DNA from 2 places in the Robbsia sp. KACC 23696 genome. Region 1 is predicted to be linked to the other one. Evidence: predicted binding sites of a transcription regulator. Region 1 holds the regulator's gene; the other holds the start of a gene.
The links. Region 1 encodes LexA, which represses DNA repair genes until DNA is damaged. Its sites were predicted from a motif close to ACTGTATNNNNATACAGT; they were not measured.
Positions count from the first base shown of each region.

Region 1 (3,841 bases):
TCGACGTCGGGCAGATCGGACGGCTGCAATCGCCGGACATGCAAGCGCGCTTCCAGGCGATCGCCGGACGCACCGCTCGGGACTTCACCGAACAGCGTCTGCCGCAGTGGCGACGATGGCGTCGAACCCGTTTCATCGCGCGCGGTAAGCGACGCGAGGTGTCGTCGGCGCAGCCAGCCGACCCGCCCGTCCTGCACCCACCCCAACGGTCCCCCCGCAGGTGACGCGAAGGCATCCAACGCGTGACTGCTGACCTTGACGATATCGCGCGCGGCATGAATGCGGTTCTGCAAGGTCACCAGAACGCCGAGATCGCGCGCCGACGTATCGCCGGCAAGCGTCACCGCATCGAATAAATTGGCCGGCCCGTCCGCCGACAATGCCGTCGCGGGTCGCATTGCCGCCGTCAGCACGACCGGCTTGCCCGCTGCCAACATGAGATCGAGCCAATAGGCGCTCTCTTCCAGCGTATCGGTGCCGTGCGTGATGACGATGCCATCGATATCGTCGCGCGCACGCGTGGCGCGCACCGTTTCCGTCAATGCACACCAGAACGCCGGATCGGCATCCTTGCTGTCGATCGCGGCCACCGCGATGGTCTCGATCTGCGCGATTCGCGCCAGCGCCGGGACGGCTCGCAGCAGCGCGTCGCCGCCGAGCGCGCCCGCTGCGTAGCGCAGCGAGTCGCTTTCCGAGGCAGCGGCGCCGGCGATCGTGCCACCGGTCGTCAGCAAAGCGATCCTCGGCAAGGACCGTACGGCGGCCGGCACGCCGATATCCATCGAAGAAGAAGGGGCGGTCATCTGCGGGGTTCCTTTATTCACGAAACAATCACACCTGAAACGAAAGCGGAAAACAGGCCGGGAGTGTGCCAGACAACGCCGCGGCTGTCGCCTTGTTGCCACCGTCCGGTATGACGCGAAGCCCGATGATGCGCGTGACCCTCCGCCGTTCGGCGGCGGTCGCGCCCCGTCACGTCACCACAACGAAAACAGTTGCACCAAAAAAAATACTGTATAGAATCACAGTATCGCATACAGGAATCGAGACATGCTTAAGCTTACCGCGCGCCAACAGCAGGTATTCGATCTGGTCGTTCAAGCAATCGAACGCAGTGGTTTCCCACCGACGCGCGCTGAAATCGCCGCGGCGCTGGGATTCAGTTCTGCGAACGCCGCCGAGGAACATTTACGGGCACTGGCGCGCAAGGGCGTGATCGTACTGTCACCGGGCGCCTCCCGCGGCATTCGCGTGGTGCATGCAACGGACGACAGTCGTCGCGATGGTGAAGGCGTGGACGGCAGTGGTGCGGGCGGTGCGGGATTGCCAAGTCAAGCGGCGTTCGCCGGCATGCTGTCGCGTGCCGGGTCGCTGTCACTGCCCTTGATCGGACGCGTTGCGGCGGGGAGCCCGATTCTGGCTCAGGAACACGTCTTGCATCAGTACCACTGCGATCCGGCCTTATTCACCAGTCAGCCGGACTATCTATTGCAGGTGCGGGGCTTAAGTATGCGTGACGCTGGCATTCTGGATGGTGACTTACTCGCGGTACAGCGTCAAAACGAAGCGCGTGATGGCCAAGTCGTCGTGGCCCGTTTAGGCGACGAAGTGACTGTCAAACGATTGAAGCGCGTACCGGAAGGTCTCGCGTTGCTTGCTGAAAATCCTGATTACCCAACGATCGTCGTTGACCGGGAACGGTCCGACTTCGCACTCGAAGGGATTGCTGTTGGACTTATCCGTCCGACGCCCCTCTGAAGGAGTTACATCATGTCGAGACTCGTTCGCCTGTTTTCCGCCGAGAGCGCAATCCATCCTTTTGGCCGCCTGCGTGCCGCGCGGGGACGCTTGTCGTGCCGCGATAAAGCCAATCTTGCGGCACGCGCCACCGCCCCCGTCGCCGTGCAACGCGATACGGTGCAGGTCTCGCCGCAACAAGCGCCACTTGTTGCCACCACCGTGCCACGGACCGCGGCCTTGCGGCCCACGGCGCAACCCCTGGTATCCACGAACGCGCGTGGCAGTGTGCGCGTGTATCGTCGAAACAGCGGGATGACCATGGTTGGCAATATTGAAGCGATTTGTAAGATGATCGATCGCTGCATTGCCGACGAACGCGCAGCAGCAATGGCAGGTTCACGTAGCGTGCTTCCCACGGCAACGGCTGCTTAAGCTTGTTTTTTCAAGCAGATACATCAACATCGAGCCATTCGGACTCCTGATCTTTGTGATCTCCGATGTGGTCGCGGTCGGGGCGCAATAGACGCGCGCGGATGTCCGCAGCGACATTAATGGCGGCGCGCTAACGCCGACAATTGCACCCGATGTGTTCGATGCTGAAGGTCATACTTGCCCTCAGGCACGTTGCTTGCGTCCTTGTCTAGATAGTGTGGATAGGAAAAAAACGGCCGCAACCGCCGGCGCCAAGCACCGTCGGACCCCGGCGATTCGCCTCGCGTCCTGCAACGCTGCAACGCCGTCATGGTGACGGTACGCCACCTACTCCGTCCAGAACAAGCGCATCTCCGCGCTTGACTGTCTTGAAACAGGAGGAAAGCATGAGCGACGACAAGAAGTCTCTGCAGAAGCCGGAACCGGCAGCCCATAGTGACCATAAGGAGAGCGCATTGCCGGAGCGAGACGACGACAATCGACAGATGGCGCCGAACGATCCGCCGAGCAAGAAAACGGACGAGGCGCCTGTAGGCTAAGGGGTGGGCGCTGCATATCGGGCGCCCAACGCCCGCTTTCCGACACGGCCCGCGCTGATCGATAACTTTATCGGCGCGGGTCGTTTTCGCTTGTCTGGCCGCCGTCTTTACCGCTGGTAGGCGGCGGTGCAAATCCCTCCTCTAATGCGGCACCTTTGTCGAAGAGCACGCCTCCGACCGCCACCATCATGGTGCGATCGCTCGCGGGAATGCGCTCCCAGTTACCTGCAAGCCAAGCGGCCCATTGTACGGTCAGCGCCTTGGCCGAATCACTGGACAGTGCGCCTGCTCGGTCGAATGCGTCAATCAGTGCTTCTGGCTTCATCCCATCACTCCTTCAAGCGCACGGCGAGCCTATAAGGCGTTTGGACTGTTGGACGGTCGGACGGTTTGCGGCCATCGACAACGCCAATGGATCGCATCGCCGGAATTCCCCTTCTCTCTACCTAGCGCTCGGGAATCCTCTCTTTTTCCTGACACCTGCCCTGATCATGAAAGGGAATGCCCCCTCTCGGACAGCGCATTGCGCGAACACATGTCGTCTTGAATCGATGTTACGGATTTTTACGCGCTTGCCAAGCATTAGTCGAGGGCACGGCCCCTTTTGCACGGCGATCGAAAGGTCATTGAAGGTTAGACCCTCTGCGTATTCATTGTGCATGGAATGACGACACATGGCCCAACGCGCGCTCGCTGGATGCAGGCGTCGGCATCCAGCGATGCGCATCCTGAAAAAGAGTTGGAAGCTAGGCAGCGACAGGTCCAAATGCCCCCCGGGTTATCCCCGACCCCGCGCAGCGGCTCATGTCATAATCGATTGACCTTTTTCCCTTGCAACCACTGAATCGACCATTGTCGATAGGACGTGGCGTGGCCAGCGCAGCGCGGCTGAATATGCCATCCGTTCCCGGATCGGACCTTAAAAAAGACCTATGCTGACAAAAGCGAAATCACGGGTACCCCATCTTCGATCGATCGACAGGCGCGATCGCGGCGCCGCTTCGCGCAACCACGCTGAAGCGAGCGACGGCGTCTCCGTCGTTCGGCGCGGAAAGACGGCCGCGGCCGCCCTCGGTGCGGCGATGCTCATGAGTGCCTGCATCAATGTGCCGGTGGGATCTCAGCAAGCC
Region 1 is NZ_CP156626.1:1,869,797-1,873,637, reverse strand. It holds gene ABEG21_RS07850 (asparaginase) at 1-803, opposite strand, end outside; gene lexA (transcriptional repressor LexA) at 1,051-1,758, shown strand; gene ABEG21_RS07840 (hypothetical protein) at 1,771-2,172, shown strand; gene ABEG21_RS07835 (hypothetical protein) at 2,559-2,711, shown strand; gene ABEG21_RS07830 (hypothetical protein) at 2,779-3,036, opposite strand; gene ABEG21_RS07825 (hypothetical protein) at 3,800-3,841, shown strand, end outside.

Region 2 (3,841 bases), on a different replicon from region 1:
GCAATGCCCGCGAACGTCAACGTCACGCCGGATCGCAGCGCAACCTGAAAGAAGGGGGAAACCGTGTCCGCGATCGCCTTGATGGCGATTTGTTGCAAGGCCCACGTGCAGCAAAGCACGACCATTGTCGCAACGGCGGATCCATCTAATGCGCGTCTCATCTGACCTGCGTCCAAATAGGAGGAGGATTCACTGTAAATCAAGCAAGATCGACGCATCAAGCGCGAAACCGGCATGCGCAGCCGTTTTCTTGTCGACGAAAATCCGATGATGCTGCCGACAACCTGAGCGAGCGTATAGCCCATCAGGGTGAGGAAGTTGTCATTCGCCTCCAGCATCTTGCCATCCATGTCGAACGAAACGACGCTCTGCGACTTATGGATCGCCGCGATCTGGCCCTGATGGTCTGCCTGGCGAAGTTTCTCGCGCGTCACCACGGTGGCCTATTTGATGATCTTGAAGGGCCGACCTTCCTGGTCCAGCACCGGGCTGTAGATGGCCTGCAGCCAGACATCGCGCACCAGCATGACGACTTCGCCAACCGCGCCGGGGAAATGCCTATTGGGCTAGACCTGCAACGTTTATGATAGCGCGAGCTGACCTTTATCCGAACAAATCGTGCTGCACCCATTCGTGCCCAGCCAAGGCCGACTCGGCATCGACCAATCCGCCCACGCGCACCCCCAGCAAGCGCAGCTTTCGCTCAAGCGGCACACGCTTCAAACACTCGCCCGCCGCGCGGCGGATTTCCGCGGCATCCGCCGTCGGCACCTGACGCGTGAAGTCGCGCGTGACCGTCTTGAAATCGTCGTAGCGCAGTTTGATGCCGATCGTATGCCCGACGTACCCCTTGCGTCTCAGGTCGTCCGCTACCCGCTCGCACAAGGCCGTGAACGCCGCGGTCAACGCCGGCCGATCGTGTTTGACGTGCAGATCACGCTCGAACGTCGTCTCGCGACTCATCGATTTCGGCTCGGAGCTGACGACGACCTCGCGTTCGTCTTGCCCATGGGCGACCAAGCCCAACCATGCGGCATAGCTGCGGCCGAAGTTTTCTTGCAGCACGGCCGGGTCGGCCCGCGCCAAGTCGCCGACCGTATGCAGTCCGAGGCCGGCCAGTTTCTCGCTTGCCTTCGGGCCGATGCCATTGACTTTTTTCGCCGCCAGCGGCCAGATGCGCGTCTCAAGATCGGCCATCGTCAGCAGCGTCAAGCCGTTCGGCTTGTCGAGTTCGGAACCGATTTTCGCCAGCAGCTTGTTCGGGGCGATACAGATCGAACAGGTCAAGCCGGTCGCCTGCGTGACGGCATCCTTGATCCGGGTCCCTAATTCCGTCATCCCAATCCGTAAGTCCGCGGCCAACGTCGTCAGATCGATGTAGATTTCGTCGATGCCGCGATCTTCCACGCAATCGGTAAACGTGCGGACGGCTGCCTTGAAAAGTCTCGAATAGTGTCGGTACGCGTCGAAGTCCGTTGGCAGCAGAAAGGCATCCGGCGCCAATTGCGCCGCCTTCATCATGCCCATCGCCGAGAAGACACCCAATGCACGTGCCTCATACGTCGACGTGGTGACGACACCCCGACCCGCATAGTCGCGCAGACGCGCGAATTGGCGACTGCCGTCCGGGCGCTCCGTAGGCGCAGCCTGCCGACCGCCACCGATCACGACCGCCTGGCCCTTCAATTCGGGATAGCGCAGCAATTCGACGGACGCATAGAAAGCGTCCATATCCAAATGCGCGATGCGCCGGACAGGCGGCTCGACTGAATCGATCGGTGAATCGGGATGGGAGGCAGGCATCGTGTGAGCGATGATTCGGGCAGTCGCGACGTTACGCCTTTACGTGCCCTCGACTCGTAAAGGCTGTGTATCCGTACAGTATCATAATTCGGTCCGCCAGGACGAAACGACGCGGCCCCACCCACCTATCACAAAAAGATTCCGTCTCGTAACCGTTACGCGCCGCACTGTAAATCCAGCGAAATTGACCTGTCAACGCAACGAAGATAACGCTGTTGAACCGAAGAGTTTGGATTTCCGCACTGGGCGAATCGCTAATATCAAAAGCTGCCGTCGTCGCCACTGTCGGGAGTCGTCGGCTTCAACCGAAACGGAGCGATTGATGAACATCGACAGACTCGCCACGTCGCATGACATGTTCACGACGCTTTGCCCCCCTATTTTGGAACAGATCGCTGGTGCCCTCTGTTTTGAGGATATTGCGACGTTACACGGCACCAATAAGACACTGTGGCATTACTACAAGACTGACCAACTTCCCGGCACACGATGGGTCAAGGTTATTTCATCGGCCTTGTCCGATATGGTCACGAACGACACGTTATTGGACGCGTTGGCGCATATCGATACTGCGCCCGCCACGGTGCGCCCGGTCCTGCTTTATATGCTTGCCACTCGCCGGCGCGGCCTGGCCCGCCACGCCTCGAACCCGATTCACACGGCGATGAACGACAGCATCGACATCGCCCGGCACGCATTGCATGTGCTGCGCCTGGACGCCCCGTCCCTTGCAATCACACCCTGGCTGGTCGATCTCCGTATTGCCGAATGGTACGCCAATTGCCCCTTGCGTTCGTCTCGATATGAAGCGTATACCAGCGAATTCGTCGATCGCCACCGGGACATGTCTTCCTCTGAATGGTCGGGTGCCCTCGATGCGATTTTCGCGACATGCGGTGCCATAGCGTCGTCGATCGTCTGGACGCTGATCAAGGACGGCGGTCGACCTTTTCCGAGGGTGTCGGACCGACTCGCCATCGGCCTCGCTCGAACAGTCGGCCTCGATCGCGACATCGACGCCGGGATCACGAATATCGCCGAGGCCCTTCAGCTGCGTTTTGGTATCACGTACGCTCAGCGCCACGCATTGCTGGATCCGATCATTGCAGGCGATATCGCGGCAAAAATGAAGGGGCGCAACTACCCCTACAAAGCCCATTGCGCAGTGTGGTCGGGTGATGACCTCGCTTTTATGACGCTAACGGAAGATCTGCACATGCAGTCCTTCCTGCCAGCGTTGCGACATAGCCATAACAAATGGCTGCGCACGTTCAAATGCCATGCCGGCGCGATGCGACACGATTGGCTCGATCATGCCTATCGCTTCTTTCAGAGGCTGGAACCCGACGTGTTTGGCGCTACCGCGCACATACGCGCCGCGATCGTATCGGACAAAAAACTCGAGGTCTTGCCCAGTACGCGCGCGGCTGTCGAAGCGGATGTGCAGCCTGGGAAATCAGGGGCGCCCATCCGTCTACGCGACTTTGGCAGCATGGAAAATTTCGACGGTCATATCGCGCGGTTTGCCAAAATCCATGCTCAGGAACGCAAGGAAGCGGATCCGGCAACCTGTCCGGATGCCCGGAAGCTGCGGCAAAGGACGGTGGTCAACTGTGTGAAGCTCTACGATCTGGCGGTCTTCGAGGAGGCCTATCTCGCGCTGCTCGGCCCACGGTTCAAGGCGCAGCTCCACGCGCAGTTCGACGCGCTATTTGAAAAAATACAATCCGCGCCTCTCCGTGTTCAGCCGTTACTGATGGAACGGTTGGCGAACGGTCTGACCAAGGAAACAAACGGCGAGCCCTACCGGCGTTTTGAGACATGGCGACGTGAAGTCGTCGAGAAGTTCACGAAACGCGACCAGCCGTTCGCCATCGTACATAGCTACGTCGCTGAGATTCAGGCCTTGTTACGCAGTAGCGATCTCCCCCTCAGCGAAGCGCGCTTCAACGAGATTGCCGCGCTGACGCAGCAAGTGGTTGATTCGACGCCGTCGTGGTCATGGGGCGTGTTGCTATCTTATATGTGGCAGTCATCC
Region 2 is NZ_CP156628.1:795,942-799,782, forward strand. It holds gene ABEG21_RS24740 (DMT family transporter) at 1-161, opposite strand, end outside; gene ABEG21_RS24745 (hypothetical protein) at 378-587, shown strand; gene dinB (DNA polymerase IV) at 604-1,803, opposite strand; gene ABEG21_RS24755 (hypothetical protein) at 2,126-3,841, shown strand, end outside.
Region 2: a site for LexA is predicted at 1,866-1,883, ahead of dinB (DNA polymerase IV). Genes of this name have one in related genera too.